Regions from separate parts of the Geodermatophilus sp. SYSU D00696 genome, predicted to be linked through region 1. Evidence: riboswitches for the same ligand, from Rfam matches in the RefSeq annotation. Region 1 holds a riboswitch; each other region holds the start of a gene.

Region 1 (4,170 bases):
CCGCTCGGGCCGGTGGCCTGCGGGGCCACCGGAGCGCCGTACGTCAACAACTGCTCGCCCTACGACGCCCAGGCCGAGTCGCTGCGCGTGCTGTTCGGCTCGGTGCAGGCACCGAACACCGGCAAGCCGCGCGGCACCGTCACCGAGTTCTCCCAGGACCCGTACGCGGTCCCCGCCTCGCCGGGCATCGGCGACGTCACCCGCACCGGCGCGGCCGCCATCGGCATGGGGTCGACCGGCTACCTCTACACCCCGCGCGACTGCACCAGGCCGACCGCCGGCTGTCGGGTCGTCGTGGCACTGCACGGGTGCCAGCAGACCGCCGAGCAGATCGGTCGCACCTTCGTCGACCTGTCCAACCTCAACGCCTACGCCGACACCAACCGCTTCGTCGTCCTGTATCCGCAGGCCCGGCCCGACGCCACCCTGGGCAACCCCAAGGGCTGCTGGGACTGGTGGGGCTACCTCGGGCCCGGCGACGTCGACTACGCGACCAAGCGCGGCCCGCAGATGGCGACCGTGATGGCCATGGTGAGCGCCCTCGGCGGCTGACCTCAGGGCGGCGGCTGGGCCCCGACCACACCCGCGACCACCGCGGCCACCTCGTGGCCGGCGCGGACCGCGTCCAGGACCGGCGCCCCCGCCCGCCAGCCGGCCAGCACCCCGGCGGCGACGGCGTCCCCGCAGCCGGTGGTGTCGCGGAGCCGTCCCTCCGGCAGGGGCTCCACCGGCACCTGCCACGCACCCGCCGCGGTGAGCACCCGGGTGGGCCGGGCGCCGGCGTGCACGAGGACCAGTGCCGGCGCCCACGCGGGCCGGTCGCCGTCCAATCCCAGCACCGCGGCCTCGACGGCGTTGCAGAACAGGACGTCCGGCCGCAGCGCCACGAGCAGCTCCCGGTACGCGTCGGCCCCGTGGCGCTCGATCCGCGTCGCGGCCGCCACGTCGACGGTGACCGGCACGCCGGCGTCCCGGGCGAGCGAGGCAGCTGCCCGGAGCGCGTCCGGGAAACGGCCAGGCAACAGGTCGTAGCCGTCGAGGTGGACGGCGGCCGCGCCGGCGAGCCACGCGGCGCGGACGTCGTCCGGCTCGAGCCCGCCCTCGCCGCGGTCGGTGAGCAGCGTGCGCTCGCCGTCGGGGTGGACGAGCACCGTCGACAGGGGAGTGCGGCCACGGCGGACCACCGCCGTCTCCACCCCGCGCCCGGCCAGTCCGGCGAGCACCGTGTCCGCGAGCGGATCGGCCCCGGCCCAGCCCGCGAACCGCGCCGGGGTGCCGCGACGGGCCAGGTTCGCCGTCACGTTGGCCGGCGCCCCGCCCGCCGTCGTCGTCCGGGCCACCCGCTGCTGGCTCCCGACCACCAGCGGAGCGGTGAGCTCCAGCAGCTGGTCGGCGACGAGCTTGCCCACCGCCACCACCGGTCCGGAGCCGGCGCGGCGGGGCCACCGGGGACCGTCCTCGTGCACCACGACACGAGAGTGCCCCGGCCGGAGGGCCCGGCCGGGGCACCGTTCCGCGACGTGCGTCAGGCGACCCGGCGGGCGCCCGCGTAGCTCGGCATCGAGTCGAGGTCGACGACGGCCACCGGCTTGCTGGCGGTCGAGGCGTGGACCATCTGGCCGTTGCCGATGTACATGCCCACGTGCGACACCGGGCTGTAGAAGAACACCAGGTCACCGGGCTGGAGGTCGGCCTTCGCCACCGCGGTGCCGAAGGTCGACTGGGCCTTCGACGTGCGCGGGATCGAGACGCCGGCCGCCTTGTAGGCGAAGCTGGTCAGGCCCGAGCAGTCGAAGGAGTCCGGCCCGGTGGCGCCGTAGACGTACCGGTCACCGACCTGGGCGAGCGCGGTGTCGACGGCGACCTGGGCCGCGCCGGTGGGCGCAGGCGCCGGCGCGGCGGCCACCGTCCCGGTCGCGGTGCCACCACCACCGCCCGCGGCAGCCGAGGCCGGGAGGGGCGAGAGGACGATGCCGGCTCCGGCGATGGCCGCGACGGCGATGCCGCGGAACGAGCGACGAGCGGTGGACGTGCGTGCAGTCGTCATGGACGACGGTTCTCCTGTTCTCCGCGACCGCCTACCGGGTTAGCTGACGGGTTCGGACGGAGGAGTCGCCCGGCGCGACGAGTCGCGCTCCACCCCAGTGCTGCAGTGGGTCCCCGGCCCGGGCTGCCGGCTGATTCCGGCACCCGGTTCGGCGTGGCCACCAGGTGTCGCACGGGGCGCGACGAAGGACCCTGGCGGACCGGCGACGACGGTAGGGAGGGGTCAGGGGGCCCTCAACCGACGGAACGCGGCGCCACGCCCGGCGCGGACCTGCGGATTTGACTGGCCTCCCGGACCCGACACGCCAGCGCGACCACCGGGCACGCCCAGGTCCTGGACACGCGGCGGCACCCGGTCGGGCGCCGACACGCCGGACGGGACGAGAAAGGACGCAACGGTGCGTCCGTACGCCCCGTCAGCGGCCCGCCACCGGTGGAACGGGTGAAAGGCCGGGATCCCCACGGTTGCCCCGCGCGTTGACGGGGCAACGGGACAGGAGCCGACAGGAGGAGGACCCCGTGGGGATGTTGAGGAAGCTCGTGGCTTCGGGCGTCGCCGCCAAGGTGGTGCAGGAGCTCCAGAAGCCGCAGAACCAGGCGAAGATCAAGCAGTTCGTCCGCGACTTCCAGAACAAGAACAAGAAGGGCGGCACGAGCGGCCGGGCCTACTGACCGACCGACGCCCTACCGCGCCCCCCGTCCCGCTCCGGGACGGGGGGCGCGGTGCTTCTCGCGCTGGTTGCCGCCCCATTGCCGGCTCTCCCGGCGCTCTGCGGGCGTGATCGAGCCGGCAGAGCACGGGATCAGCCGGCACACCGCGTCTCGGGGCGACGGTTTCCGCAGCCGGCCGGCCGGGCACCCCGGCACCGACCGGGGTGAGCCCAGCCGGCCGGTCGGTGCTCGGCGGAGGAGGTCCGCAGTGACCGAGGGCTCGATGACCGGACGGCCGTACGGCGGCACGAACGACCGCTCCGGGCAGGACGACGACGTGCTGCCCGGCGAGCGCCCCGTCCACGACGACGAGGACGCCGAGGTGGGCGCCGCGCCCGACCAGTCGCCCCGCGCCGGTGAGAGCGGGATGGGCACCGGCGACCGCCCGGGCTTCCCCGGCAGCTGACCGCCTCGTTCCCCGCGCCGCGTCATCCCCGCCGCCTTCCGGCGTCTCCACAGATGCGGGGACCGACGGAGGCGAGGGACGCGATGACGACCACGAGCACGACCAGCGCTGCAGCGGGCGCGGACGGGACCGCCGGGTCCCCGACCGGAAGTCGACCGCAGGAGCGGCTCGAGCACGTGGAGGCACTGCGGCGGGCAGCGACCCACCTGGCGACGGCGGAGTTCCTCGAGCGCCGCGCCGACCGGTCGGTCAACGCCGCGCTCGGCGCCCTGTTGCGCGAGCGCGCCCGCGAGCGCCGGTGCCGGGCCGGGGGGATCCTCGCGGGACTCGGGATGCGCCCAGCGGCCCGGCGGTGCCTGGACGGTGCCCCCGCGCCGGCGTGACCGCCGGGGACGCCCTCAGGCCCGGCAGCCGATGGGGCCGCCGTGGAAAGCGACCATGTCGGGCCAGATGCCGGCCAGCGGCAGCCGCTCGCCGTGGGGCCGGCCATCGAGCTCCGCGTACGCCCGGTGCAGGTTGCCCACGAGCCGCTCGGACTCCTGCCACGCCGCGTAGGGGTTGCCCGCGTGCCGGCGCGCGGTCTCCAGCGGCGACCACCCCGCCGCGTGCCCCTCGCGCGCCGTCGCGTCGACGAAGGCCGCGTAGCCGGCGAGGTCGTCGAGCAGCCGGGGGACCTGGTCCCCGCGGCACACCGGGCCGTGCCCGGGCACCAGCACCTCCGGCTCCAGCGCCCGCAGTGCGGCCAGCGCCCGCGGGTACCCGGCCACGCTGCCCTCGGCGAGGAACGGCTGGCCGCCGGCGAAGGCGACGTCGCCCGCGAAGGCCACCCGCTCGCCGGGCAGCCAGACGACGACGTCGCCGCGCGTGTGCGCCGGGCCCACCGCGTGCAGCTCGACCGCCCGCTCCCCGAGGTGCAGGGTCAGCGCGCCGGTGAAGGTGACGTCGGGCGGGCGCACCTCCAGGTGCCCGTAGTCCGGTCCGGTGAGCACCTGCGCGGCGATCAGGCC
Region 2 (4,170 bases), on a different contig from region 1:
CTGAACCTGTCCTTCCGGGACCCGCTGCTGCCCGACGGGGAGCCCGGCCCGCTCGATGGCCCGTGGGCCGGTCGCGCCGGCGGTGCCCCGTGGACGGCCGGGGCGCCCGCGCCCGTCCCGGCCGGTCCGGTCGGGGACGGGCCGCGCACCCTCGTGGTGGCCGGCGACGGACCACCCGCGGCCGGCCGGGCCTGGGCCGCCGGGGCCGCTGCTTCGGGCTGGCCGGTGGTCGCCGAGCCCAGCGGCGGCGCGTGGACCGGCGACGCCGTCCGCGGCGGGGCGCTGCTGCTCGGCGTCCCCGCCTGGCTGGACACGCACCGGCCCGAGCGGGTCGTGGTGGTCGGCCGGCCCACGCTGTCGCGGCCGGTGTCGGCGCTGCTCGCCGACCCGCGGGTGCGGGTCGAGACGGTCGCGGCGACCCCGCGCTGGCCCGACGCGGGCCGGTCGAGCGCGCTGGTCTCGCGGGCCGCCCCGCCCGCCGGGCCGCCGTCGGACCCCGGCCGGGCCGGGAACCGGGCCGGGGCGTGGGCCGGGGCGTGGTCCGACGCCGCCGCCCGCGTCGGGACCGCCGTCGACGCGCTGCTCGACGCGGCGCCGGGCCTCACCGCCGCCCGCCTGGCCCGCGACGTCGTCGCCGCGCTGCCGGCCGGGGCGCTGCTGGTGCTCGGCTCCTCGACGCCGGTGCGCGACGTCGACCGCCTCGCCGTGCCGCGCGGCGACGTCGCCGTGCTGGCCAACCGCGGGGTGGCCGGCATCGACGGGACCGTCTCGACCGCGGTCGGGGCGGCGCTGGCGCACGGCGGCCCGACGGTGGCGCTCCTGGGCGACCTGACGTTCCTGCACGACCTGCAGGGCCTGCTCACCGGCGAGGGCGAGCCGCGTCCGGACCTCACGCTCGTCGTCCCGGACAACGACGGCGGCGGGATCTTCGCCCAGCTCGAGCCCGGCCGGGCGGCGTACGCGCGCGACTACCGGCGGGTGTTCGGGACGCCGCACGGGCGCGACCTGGCAGCGGTCGCGCAGGCGCTGGGCTGGACGGCGACGGCGGTCTCCTCGGCCGGCGAGCTGCCGGCCGCGCTGGCGGCGGGCGGGCCGCGGGTCGTCGTCGTCCGCACCGACCAGCGCGCCGAGGCCGACCTCGCCGTCGCGCTCCGGGACGCCGCCGCCCACGCCCTCGGCTGACCGGGCGGGACGGGCGGTGGAGGACCGGTCCGTCCCGTGGCGTCCATCACGAGCGACGTGCCCGCAGGGTCCCGGGGGGCCGGTCGCCGGGGCCGCGCCGGACCACGCGGACCGGGGGGCGAGTCGCCGGTGACCAGCGCGTTCCCCACTCCCGGCCCGCCGGCGCCGCAGGCGGTCGGTTGGTCACGGCGGCGTCACGCGCTACCCCACGTGTCCCCTCCTAATCGCAGTGTGACCGGCGACACAGCGACAGTTGCCATGACCGTAGGTAGCTTTTTGGCTGCGCTCAGCAGAACGGAGCGCGGCGCCGGTCCGCCAAACCCTGCCCACCGGTCGTCCACACCAACACCCAGGGCAGGGGTGGGGGACCCACTTCCGGCGCGCGACGGCCCACGGGGGCCGGACCCGAACGCGCCTCGGGGTGAAGCCGCGGACCGCGGCCGGGCACCGATCGCCCGAACCCGACAGCTCACCTCGCCGGCGGTGATCGGGAGATCATCACCATGCCCAAGCACCGCGCACCCCGCTACGTCCGCACCAAGAAGGTCATCGCCCGGGCCCCTGTCGCCGCCGGCGCCACCGTCGTCGGTCTCGGCGTCCTCAGCTCCCCGGCCTCCGCCTCCACCAGCCACGACTGGACCGACGTCGCCCAGTGCGAGTCCAGCGGCAACTGGAGCATCAACACCGGCAACGGCTACTACGGTGGCCTGCAGTTCAGCCAGTCCACCTGGGCCGGCTTCGGCGGCACCGAGCTCGCCGCCCGCGCCGACCTGGCCACCCCGGCCCAGCAGATCGAGATCGCCGAGCGCGTCCTCGAGGGCCAGGGCATCGGCGCCTGGCCGAGCTGCGGCAAGTACCTGACCGAGGGCACCACCGCGGCCGCCGCCGAGGCGCCCGCCGCCCCCGCTCCCGCCGCCGAGGCACCCGCCCCGGCCGCGGAGGCCGGTCACTCCCACGACCACGCCGACGACGCCGCCACCGAGGACTACACCGTCCGCTGGGGCGACACCGTGAAGAAGATCGCCGCCGCCCACCAGCAGGGCTGGCGCGAGCTCTACGAGCGCAACGTCGACGTCATCGGCAGCAACCCGAACCGGATCTACCCCGGTCAGGTGCTCGCCGTCAGCGGCGCGGCCCCGGCCCAGGCCGCTCCGGCCCCGGAGGCCCCCGCCGCGACCGCCTCCGCCGGCGAGTCCGCCCCCGCGCCCGCGGTGGCCCCGCTGGCCGAGGTCGCCCCGCAGGTCGCCTCCGCGATCGCGTCGATCACCAACAGCGCCGGCCCGGTCAAGGCGGTCGTGCAGGCCGCCGCGAACGCCGTCGTGAGCAACGTGCCGGGCGCCGCCGACATCACCCTCGGCGGTACGCGCGGGAGCGCGGTCGACCCGAACGGGCACCCGTCGGGCCTGGCGCTGGACTACATGGTCATGACCGACAACGCCCTCGGTGACGCCATCGCCCAGTACCACGTCGACCACTGGGACGAGCTCGGCGTCGAGTACGTCATCTGGGAGCAGCGGATCCTGACCTCGCCCGACGGCGCGTGGAAGGCGATGGCCGACCGCGGCAGCGTGACCGCGAACCACCACGACCACGTGCACGTGAACTACGTGGGCTGATCCTCACCCCCCGACGAGGGCCCCGGCCGCTGCCCAGCGGCCGGGGCCCTCGTCGTCGGACCGGTCAGCGGCCGCGAGCCGTCCAGTGGGCGAGGTACGAGCGGTGCAGCCACGCGTCCACCCAGGCGCGGTCGGGCGCGGCCGGCACCGCCGGGCTGTCGCGCAGCGCCAGCAGCCGGGCCTCGGCGTCGTCGACCGCGGCGACCACCTCGGCCAGCGGTACCTCGCCCCGGCGGATGCTCCGCAGGTACGTGCGGTGGGGCTCGGGCACCGGCAGGGTGATCCGGCCGGTCGTCAGCAACTCCACCCCCTGGATGCCCAGCCGCAGCGCGTGCATCGCGTACTTGACGTCGAACCCGTGCGCGGCGACGAGTCCAGGGCGGTTCGTGTGCGCGCCGGCTGCGCCGGTCATCGCCGCCCGCTGGCCCCTCAGGTAGCCGAGGAAGCGGTCGGCGGCCACGCGGGAGACGAACCGGTCGGCGTGCGCCACCAGGTCCGCGCCCGCGGCGTCGCGGACGACGACCTCCTCGTCGGGCACGAACAGCAGCAGCAGGACGGTGGGGTTGCCGCCCAGCGCCAGCCGCGCCCACTTCCGCGCCGCGTACACCACGACGTCGAGGTCGCCGGCGCCCGACCGGTTGGCGAGCCCGCCGGGGCGGTCCCACGCGGTGTGCCGGTGGTACTGCTCGAACGGCACGGTCACCGGCGTCGAGAGCCCGGCGGGCACGCGCGCGGTGCCGGTGACGTACTCGGGCGGCTCGAGGCAGATGCCCATCTCGTCGCGGTCGTCCTGCCCCGTCACCGACGTGCCGTGCACGCCGGACCCCACCTGCGCGCGGAGGATCGTCCCCTGCTCGGCGATCTCCCGCGCCCGCGCCGAGGCGTGCGGGTGGTCGAAGGGCGACGGGAGGGAGCGGTCGCCGGCGATGGTCGGGACGGCGGTCACCGGGCCACCCAACCAGCCCGGACGCCGGCCGCCGACCCGTTTCCGGCTCAGCTCTCCAGGGCGGCCTGGAACGCGGCGAACTTCGACTGGGTCTCGGCGAGCTCGGCCGCGGGGTCGGAGCCCGCGACGATGCCGCACCCGGCGAACAGCCGCGCGGTGCACGGGTCGTCCTCGCCGAGCCGGGCACAGCGCAGGGCCAGGCCGAACTCACCGTCGCCGCGGGCGTCGAGCCAGCCGACCGGTCCGGCGTAGCGGCCGCGGTCCATGCCCTCGAGCTCGGCGATCAGCGCGGTGGCCACGTCGGGCGGCGTGCCGCCCACCGCGGCGGTCGGGTGCACCGCCTCGACCAGCTCCAGCAGCCCGGCGCGGCCGCGCGCGCCCGAGCGCCGCTGCGTGCCGGTGACGTCGGTGGCCAGGTGCCGCACG
Region 3 (4,170 bases), on a different contig from region 1:
GCGCGAGCCGACGTCGCTGCTGGTGCTGCCCGCCGAGACGGTGGCCGCCGTCAGCGCGGCGATGGACACGCTGGGGCAGCCCTACGCGCCGGGGACGGCCGGCCCGGACTCCTGGGACTGCGGTTCGCTGGTCTCCACGGTCTACGGCGCCGCGGGCGTCGACCTGCCCGCCGACCAGGCCGGGCTGTACGCCGTCACGGTGCCGGTCGACCCGGCCGACGTGCTGCCCGGCGACCTGGTGTTCCTCGGGACGCCCGAGTCGGGGCTCGGCCACGTCGGCATCGCGCTGGACCGGGAGACGATGCTGGCCGCCGACGGGCGGGCCGGCGCGGTCGTCGTCCGCCGGCTGCCCGCCGACCAGGTGCTGCACGTGGGCCGGCCGGCCCTCGGCACTCGCCCCGAGGTGGCCGCGCCGGGGCCCTCGGGCGGTGCGCTGCGGGTGGAGTGCGGCAACACCGTGTACCCGCCCAGCTTCGACGGGACCCGCGCCTGGGGCGGGTACCCCAACGGCCTCGTCCCGCCCAGCGCGCTGTGCCCCCTCGGCGTGGGCGGGCACGCGCTGCGCTGCGACGCCGCCGCGGCCTACCGGGCGATGAGCGCGGCGTTCGAGGCGGAGTTCGGCCGGCCGGTCTGCATCACCGACTCCTACCGCACCTACGCCGGCCAGGTCCGGCTCTACGGCGAGAAACCGGCCCTGGCCGCGGTCCCGGGGACGAGCAACCACGGCTGGGGGCTGGCGGTCGACCTGTGCGGCGGCATCGAGACCTTCGGCACCCCGCAGTACGCCTGGATGGTGGCCAACGCCGGCCGCTTCGGCTGGCTGCACCCCACCTGGGCGGACCCGGGCAACGGCCGCGAGGAGCCCTGGCACTGGGAGTTCGCGGGCAGCTGAGCCGGGACTGTCGGTGGCCGTCCCTAGCGTGCGGAGCAACCGACAGGGAGACCCGTCCCGACCGCGGCCCGGCACCCGGGGCGGCCCGGGGCACCGGAGGGGGGACACGGCCATGCTCATCGACTGCGACACCTGCACCGTGCGCGGCACCGGCTGCGCCGACTGCGTCGTCACCGTCCTGCTGGGTGCGCCGCCGGCGGAGAGGGGCACCGGGCCCGTGCTGCTGCCGGTGCCGCCGGTCCCGGCCGCGCGGGCGACCGGGCCGGCCGCCGGGGACGCGGTGCCCCCGCCGTCGGGCGTGGTCGTGGAGTTCGACGACGTCGAGCGGCGCGCCGTGCGGGCGCTGGCGGAGGTCGGCCTGGTGCCTCCGTTGCGTCACCGCCCGGCGCGCGGGGAGCGTCCCGGCGGACGGCGCCGCACCGGCTGAGGCGCAGGTCGACGCCCGAACGGGTACACACCGGAGTGGGCGCTACTGCTCACTGTGCGTGTTCTCACAGTCAGCAGGGGTCCCGTTTGTCACAAACTCATCACGTCCGTACTGTGACCGCGTCCGGCCGGGTGGTCGTCACCTGACGCGAGGTGACCTCGGCCGGTCACCGCCGAGTCACCGGACGCCGCCTGCGGGTGCGCGCGAGGTGAGCCGGGGACCCACCGCAGCACTGGGGTGAGTTCTCGCGTGCACCGGCCCGCCGGCGCACGCCTGATAGGGCACGTCTTCCCAGCCCGAACCCGTCAGCTAACTCGGTAGGCGGTTGCTGAGGAAGAACGGAGAGCCGCCGCCCGTGGCGACCCCCCGCCCCTGCCCGGGGCATGCCTGCGCACAGTCCACCTCCTCCGCACCCGCGACCGCCCGCGTCGCCGGCCCGCACCGCCGCTCACCGCGCCGGCTCCTCGGCCGGGTCGCGCTGGTCGGCACCGCCGCCGCCCTGACCGTGGCCCTCGTGCCCGGCACCGCGGTCGCCGACCCCGAGCGGGCCGCCACCCCCGAGCAGGCCGCCGAGCTCGCCGCCGACGCCGGCCGCCGGCTCGAGGCGGTCAGCGAGCAGGTCAACGAGGCCCGCGAGGTCCTCTCCCGCCAGCAGGCCGCCGCCGAGGCCGCCGAGCGGGCCCTCGGCGACGCCCGCTCCCGGCTGCAGGACCTCGACGGGCAGATCCGCCAGGTCGCCCGCAGTGCCTGGACCAGCAGCAACGACACCTTCGCCCAGCTGGACCTGCTGATGACCAGCGACTCGGCCGACGAGTTCGTCAGCTCGCTGGCCACCCTCGACCACATCTCCGGCCACACCACCGACGTGCTCGCGCAGGTCGGCGAGGCCGCCACCGCGGCGGAGGAGGCGCAGCGCGAGGCCGACGCCGCCCGGGCCGATGCGGAGGCCACGCTCGAGGAGCTCGACGCCCAGGAGGAGCGGCTCGAGGCCGACATCGCCGACTACGAGGCCCAGTTCGAGGCGCTGACCGAGGCCGCGCGGCAGCAGGCGCTCGCCGCCGAGGCCGAGGCCGCCGCCGACGCCGCGGCCGAGGCGGCGGCCGCAGCGGCTGCTCCCGCGGCGGCCGCCCCGGCGGCTGCGGCTCCCGCGGCTCCCGCGGCGGCGGCTCCGGCCGCGGCGGCTCCGGCGGCGGCGGCTCCGGCGGCGGCCGCCCCGGCTCCGGCGGCCCCCGCGGGTGGGTATAGCGGCGCCGCGCAGGTGGCGGTGCAGACGGCGCTGGCGCAGGTGGGCGACCCCTACGTGTGGGGCGCCGGCGGGCCGAACGCCTTCGACTGCTCGGGCCTGACCCAGTACGCCTACGCGGCGGCCGGGATCAGCCTGCCGCACTCCAGCCGGATGCAGTCGCAGATGGGCACCGCCGTCTCGCGGTCGGAGCTGCAGCCGGGCGACCTGATCTTCTACTACAGCCCGGTCAGCCACGTCTCCATGTACATCGGCGGCGGCCAGATGGTGCACGCCTCGACCTCCGGCGTGCCGGTCAAGGTGGTGTCCGTCGACTCGATGAGCGGCATCACCGCCATGCGCCGCATCGCCTGACGGAAGGACCCCTCCCCCCGCCGTTCGGACGCTCGCGGCGGGCCCCTGGGGGATGGCCAACCCAGCACGTCGCCAGGGCCGGTGACCCTCACGGGTCACCGGCCCTCGTCGTGGCCGGTGCCGGGTCCGGGGACCGGGGCGGCCGGGCGGGCCGGTCCGCCTAGGATCGGCCGCGTGAGCTGGGCGGGCGGGTGAACCGGACCGCCTCCCGCGCCGCCCTGCTGGTCGCGCTCGTTCTCGGTGCGGCGTTCGTGGTCGTCGTCGCCGTCCGGACGCCCTGGACGGTGCTGCCCACCCCGCCCGGTGGCGCGACGCCGCTCAGCGCCGACGCCGGGCTGCCCGCCGAGGTGGTGCGCCGGGCCGAGGCCTTCGCCGCCGCGGTCCGCCCCGCCTCGCTGGTGGGCCTGCTGCTCGGCCTCACCGTCTCGGCGCTGCTCGGCCTCACGCGCCTGGGCAGCCGGCTGGTCACCGCGGTCGGCCGTCCCGTGGGTGGGCGCTGGCCGCTCACGCTGCTCCTCGGCACGGTCGCGCTGGTGGTCGCCGGCCGGCTGGTCACGCTGCCGCTGTCGGCTTACGGCGAGGTCGTGCGGCACCGCTACGGCCTGTCGACCCGGTCCTGGGGGCTGTGGCTGCGCGACGTCGCGGTCTCCACCGCCATCGACGCCGGCCTGACCGCGCTCACCCTGCTCGCCCTGGTGTGGCTGGCCCGCCGGGCGCCGCGCACCTGGTGGGCGTGGGCGGCAGCCGGCGCGGCGGGGCTCGTGGTGGCCGGCTCGTTCCTCTACCCGGTGGTCATCGAGCCGGCGTTCAACCGCTTCGAGCCGCTGCCGGCCGGACAGCTGCGCACCGACCTGCTCCAGCTCGCCGAGGAGAGCGGCAACCCGGTCGAGGACGTCCTGGTCGCCGACGCCTCGCGCCGGACGACGCGGCTGAACGCCTACGTGTCCGGGTTCGGGTCCACCCGCCGCGTCGTCGTCTACGACACCCTGCTCGCCGACGTCCCCGACGACGAGATCGAGTCGATCGTCGCCCACGAGCTCGGGCACGTCGCCGCCGACGACGTCCTGACCGGCACGCTGCTGGGCGCCCTCGGCGCGGCCGCGGCGGTGGCACTGCTGGGGTGGCTGCTGTCCCGGCCGGCGCTGCTGCGCCGCGCGGGCGCGGACTCCGCGGGTGACCCGCGCGTGGTCCCGCTGGTGCTGCTGCTGACCGCCGTGGGCTCGCTGGTCGCCACGCCGGTGCAGAACCTGGTGT
Region 4 (4,170 bases), on a different contig from region 1:
CCGTCCGGGTCCGGCCCGGCCGCGCCCGCGCCGGCCGAGCCCGCGCCCGCGGAACCGGGACCGTCGGACGCCGCCGTGTCCCCGGACGCAGCGTCCCCCGAGCCCGCGCCGGCCGAGCCCGCGCCGGCCGAGCCCGCGCCCTCCGACGCGGCCCCCTCCGACGCGGCCCCCTCGGACGCGGTGTCCTCGGAGCCCGCCCCGTCCGAGCCCGCGCCCTCGGACAGCGTCCCGACCGAGCCGGCCCCGACCGACCCCACCGGGCCCGCGCCGACCGAGCCGGCGCCCTCGGACAGCGCCCCGACCGAGCCGGCCCCGACCGACCCGACCGGGGCGGCCCCGAGCGAGCCGTCGGAGCCCGCCCCGAGCGAGCCCTCGGAGCCCGCGCCGTCGGGGTCGTCGGGCGCGACGTCCCCGGGGTCGGCGACGTCGTCGGCACCCGACGGGGGCAGCGCGGCTCCCGACACGGGTGCGGCCGGCTGACCGCGGGCGGTTAGGGTCCTCCGCCATGCCGACCAGGTCACCGGGGGACGCTCCGGCGGGGACGATCGAGACGCTGGGCCTGCCCACCCGGGCAGTCACCGCGCTGACCCGCGCCGGCATCACCGACGTCGCCGCGCTCGCCGCCCTCAGCCGCCGTGAGCTCGCCGCCGTGCCCGGGCTGGGCGCGGGCCTGGTGACGGCGATCCGCCGCGTCGTGCCGGAGCCGCCCACGCCGCTGCCCCGATCGGGGACGGCGGCGCGCGACGGGCAGCTGTCGCTGCCGGCCGAGGACGACGGGGCGCCCGACGCGCCGGAGATCCCCTCCTTCGCCTCGCTGCGGGACCCCCGCCGGCGCAGCGGCCTCGACCTGCTGGTGCCCGGGGCCCCCGCGCCGGAGCAGGGGACGGCGCCCGGTCCGCAGCCCGAGGCGGAGGCGGCCCCGCCCGCGTCCGCCCCGCGCCGCGCCGCCCGCCCGGCGCCTGCACCCCGGCCGGCCGAGTACGCCGACCTGGTGCGGCTCGGGGTGCGGGTGGCCCGCGCCGCGGTGACCGTGCCCGGCCGCCTCGCGCTGTGGTCGGTGCGCACCCAGGTCGACTGGCTGCGGCGGCTGCTCGGCGCCTGACGGCCCGACACGCCGCCGCGACACGCGATGCTCGTCACGCTCCGCCGCCGCGGGATTGTCACGGTGCGGTAACGACGGTTACCGTGGCCGCCGTCCGACCGGCCGTCAGTCCCCGTCCGGGGAGTCCGGACGGATGCCGCCGAGTCGCCCTCCCGGGCGAGCCGGGGACCCACCGCACCACTGGGGTGAATCCCGCCCGCCGGACACCGTCCGGCCGCGGGTAGGGCTGCTTCCCGCCCGAACCCGTCAGCTGACCCGGTAGGCGGCCCACGGGAGAAACGGAGAGCCCGCCGGATGGCGCGCTTCTGCAGCACGACCGCACCACCCCGCCGGCTCCGCCGCACCCGGGTGCGCTCCCGCATCTGACCGCGCCCGGCCGTCCCGACGCCGCACCGCGCCCACCCGAGCTCCTCGGGTGGTGCCCGCCGGTGCGCCCGCGTCGCCCCGACGGCCGGTGCCGCCCACTGCCCCGCACCCCTCCACGGCGCCGCCGCCGGCCGCGCCGTGCCCGTACCCCTGGAGCACCTCCCCCCGATGGACGCCCCCACCGCCGAGATCCCGCGGCCCGCCGCCGGCGCCGCCCGCCGGTCCCGCCGCGCCCCCGTCCGCCGCCCCGCGCTGCTGCTCGGCGTCGCCGCCGCCGGCGCGCTGGTGGCCAACGTGCTGGTCGGCCCCGACCCGGCCGCCGAGGCGCAGGCGGGGACGTCGGAGACCGTGACCGTCGCCCAGGCGCTGGGCCTGCCCGCGCAGACCGGCACCGCGACCGAGGTCCCGCAGGTGCAGCCGCAGGACCTGCAGGTGCTCGAGGAGCTGGCGGCCAGCCGCGGCAGCCGCGAGGCCGCCGAGACCGCCGCCGCACAGGCGCAGGCCGGTGCCGACCAGGCCGTGCGCGACGCGCAGGCGGCCGAGGCCGCGCGGCTCGCCGCCGAGGCGCAGGCCGCCGCGGAGGCGCAGGCCGCCGCCGAGCGGGCCGCCGCCGAGGCGGCCGCGGCCGCGGAGGCCCAGACCGCCGCGGAGGCCGCGGAGGCGCAGGCGGCGGCGGAGGAGGCCGAGGGGGAGTCCGGCGGGTCGGAGGCGGCGTCCTCCCCGGCCGCCTCGTCGTCGGCCTCGTCCTCGTCGTCGGGGACCACGGCCTCCCGCGTCGCCCGGATCACCAACACCTCGGGCCCGGTGCGCTCGGTGGTGCAGGCCGCCGCCGACGCCGTGGTCAGCAACGTCCCCGGCGCCGCGTCGATCACCCTCGGCGGCACCCGCGCGAGCGCGGCCGACCCGGGCGGGCACCCCTCCGGCCTGGCGCTGGACTACATGGTGCTGACCGACGCCGCCCTCGGCGACGCGATCGTGCAGTACCACGTCGAGCACTGGGACGAGCTCGGCGTCGACTACCTCATCTGGGAGCAGCGGATGCTCTCCTCGCCGGGTGGCTCGTGGTCGACCATGGCCGACCGGGGCGGCGTCACGGCCAACCACTACGACCACGTGCACGTCAACTACGTGGGCTGAGCCGCGACCTCCCGCGCCGCGGGCGCCAGCCAGCGCACCGGGTCCTCGAGCACCGCGTCGAGCGCGCGCAGCGCCGCGCCGGTCGCCCCCGCGGCCGGCACGGCGCCGCCCGCCGCCACGAACGGCCGGCGCCACCGGGCCGAGAGCACCCGCCGGGCCAGGTGCTCCTCCAGCCCCGGGCGCAGCAGGTCGGTCAGCTCGGCGAGGTGACCGCCGAGCACCACCGTGGGGATGTCGAGCACGTTGACCACCCCGGCCAGCGCGACGCCCAGCGCCCACGCCGCGCGGTCGAGCGCGCGGCGGGCGCCGGGGTCGCCGGCCTCGGCGCGGGCCCGCAGCTCCGCGGGGCCGGCGTCGGCGGGCACCCCGGCGGCGGCCAGCAGCGCCAGCCGGCCGGCGTAGCGCTCCAGGCACCCGGTCGACCCGCACGGGCAGTCCGGCCCGGCCGGGTCGACGCAGACGTGGCCGATCTCGCCGGCCCAGCCCGAGCTGCCGGTCATCACCCGGCCGCCGAGCACCGCGGCCCCGCCGATGCCGATCTGCCCCGACAGGTAGACGAAGTCCCGGTGCGGCCCCGGCCGGCCCGGGGCGCTCTGCGCGACGCAGCGCGCGGCGAGGTCGGCCTCGTTGCCGAGCACCGGGACCAGCCCGTCGGGGAGCAGGTCGGCCAGCACGTCGGCGGGGCGCACCCGCGACCAGCCGAGGTTGGGCGCCCGCAGCAGCAGGCCCCGCCCGGCGTCGACCAGGCCGGGCAGCGCGAGCCCGGCGCCCACCACCCGCACACCGGCGGGCAGCGACCCGAGCACCTCGGCGCCCAGCCGGCCGAGCCGGTCCAGCGTGGCGACCGGGTCGCTGCCGCGCAGGTCCTCCTCGTGCAGCCGCTCGGCGACCGTCCGCCCGCGCAGGTCGACCACCCGGACCGCGACCAGCCCGGCGTCGACCTGCATGCCCAGCCCCGCCGGCCCCGACCCCGGTGCCAGCGGGGTGGCCGGCCGGCCCCGGCGCGACGCCGGCCCGCGCTCGACCTCGTCGAGCAGGCCGCCGGCGACCAGGTCGTCGACCAGCCGGGACGCCGTGCCGCGCGTGGTGCCCAGCGCCGCCGCGACGCCGGCCCGCGACAGCTCGCCGGGGTCGGCGCACACCGCGCGCAGGACCAGCGCCAGGTTGGTCGCCCGCAGCGTCGACTGCCGGGCACCGGTGAGGACGCGGCCGTCGGACACGGGTTGAGGTTAGCCGGGTGGATCGTTTATGTTCTACCGCAGCACAAAAGCGGTGGCCCGCGTCACCCGGACGAGCGCCCCGGTGCCCGGCGGAAGGATCCCCATGCCCCTGCAGCCCACCCGTGAGGACAGGTTCACCTTCGGTCTGTGGACGGTCGGCTGGCCGGCCCGCGACCCCTTCGGTGACGCGACCCGTCCGGCGATCGACCCGGTCGAGTCCGTCGAGAAGCTCGCCGAGCTGGGCGCCTACGGCGTCACCTTCCACGACGACGACGTGATCCCGTTCGGCAGCGACGACGACCAGCGCGCCAAGACCATCGAGCGCTTCAAGCAGGCGCTGGCCGA

The links. A riboswitch is a leader RNA that binds a small molecule or an ion and turns the genes downstream of it on or off. The one in region 1 is predicted to bind cyclic di-AMP.
Region 2: linked by a shared signal. The riboswitch ahead of ACI79O_RS06040 (transglycosylase family protein) and the one ahead of ACI79O_RS08425 (C40 family peptidase) in region 1 are both predicted to bind cyclic di-AMP.
Region 3: linked by a shared signal. The riboswitch ahead of ACI79O_RS21800 (NlpC/P60 family protein) and the one ahead of ACI79O_RS08425 (C40 family peptidase) in region 1 are both predicted to bind cyclic di-AMP.
Region 4: linked by a shared signal. The riboswitch ahead of ACI79O_RS00035 (hypothetical protein) and the one ahead of ACI79O_RS08425 (C40 family peptidase) in region 1 are both predicted to bind cyclic di-AMP.

The regions. Positions count from the first base shown of each region.
Region 1 is NZ_JBJGYY010000010.1:19,467-23,636, reverse strand. It holds gene ACI79O_RS08435 (extracellular catalytic domain type 2 short-chain-length polyhydroxyalkanoate depolymerase) at 1-552, shown strand, start outside; gene ACI79O_RS08430 (carbohydrate kinase family protein) at 555-1,469, opposite strand; gene ACI79O_RS08425 (C40 family peptidase) at 1,526-2,047, opposite strand; cyclic di-AMP (ydaO/yuaA leader) riboswitch at 2,060-2,211, opposite strand; gene ACI79O_RS08420 (hypothetical protein) at 2,566-2,718, shown strand; gene ACI79O_RS08415 (hypothetical protein) at 2,966-3,163, shown strand; gene ACI79O_RS08410 (hypothetical protein) at 3,247-3,546, shown strand; gene ACI79O_RS08405 (MBL fold metallo-hydrolase) at 3,562-4,170, opposite strand, start outside.
Region 2 is NZ_JBJGYY010000006.1:92,281-96,450, forward strand. It holds gene menD (2-succinyl-5-enolpyruvyl-6-hydroxy-3-cyclohexene-1-carboxylic-acid synthase) at 1-1,182, shown strand, start outside; cyclic di-AMP (ydaO/yuaA leader) riboswitch at 1,513-1,681, shown strand; gene ACI79O_RS06040 (transglycosylase family protein) at 1,686-2,798, shown strand; gene ACI79O_RS06045 (nucleotidyltransferase domain-containing protein) at 2,863-3,744, opposite strand; gene ACI79O_RS06050 (isochorismate synthase) at 3,792-4,170, opposite strand, start outside.
Region 3 is NZ_JBJGYY010000049.1:14,860-19,029, forward strand. It holds gene ACI79O_RS21790 (NlpC/P60 family protein) at 1-892, shown strand, start outside; gene ACI79O_RS21795 (hypothetical protein) at 1,005-1,319, shown strand; cyclic di-AMP (ydaO/yuaA leader) riboswitch at 1,480-1,658, shown strand; gene ACI79O_RS21800 (NlpC/P60 family protein) at 1,675-2,916, shown strand; gene ACI79O_RS21805 (M48 family metallopeptidase) at 3,108-4,170, shown strand, end outside.
Region 4 is NZ_JBJGYY010000001.1:5,808-9,977, reverse strand. It holds gene ACI79O_RS00045 (protein kinase domain-containing protein) at 1-480, shown strand, start outside; gene ACI79O_RS00040 (DNA-directed RNA polymerase subunit alpha C-terminal domain-containing protein) at 506-1,102, shown strand; cyclic di-AMP (ydaO/yuaA leader) riboswitch at 1,230-1,383, shown strand; gene ACI79O_RS00035 (hypothetical protein) at 1,637-2,605, shown strand; gene ACI79O_RS00030 (ROK family transcriptional regulator) at 2,593-3,825, opposite strand; gene xylA (xylose isomerase) at 3,929-4,170, shown strand, end outside.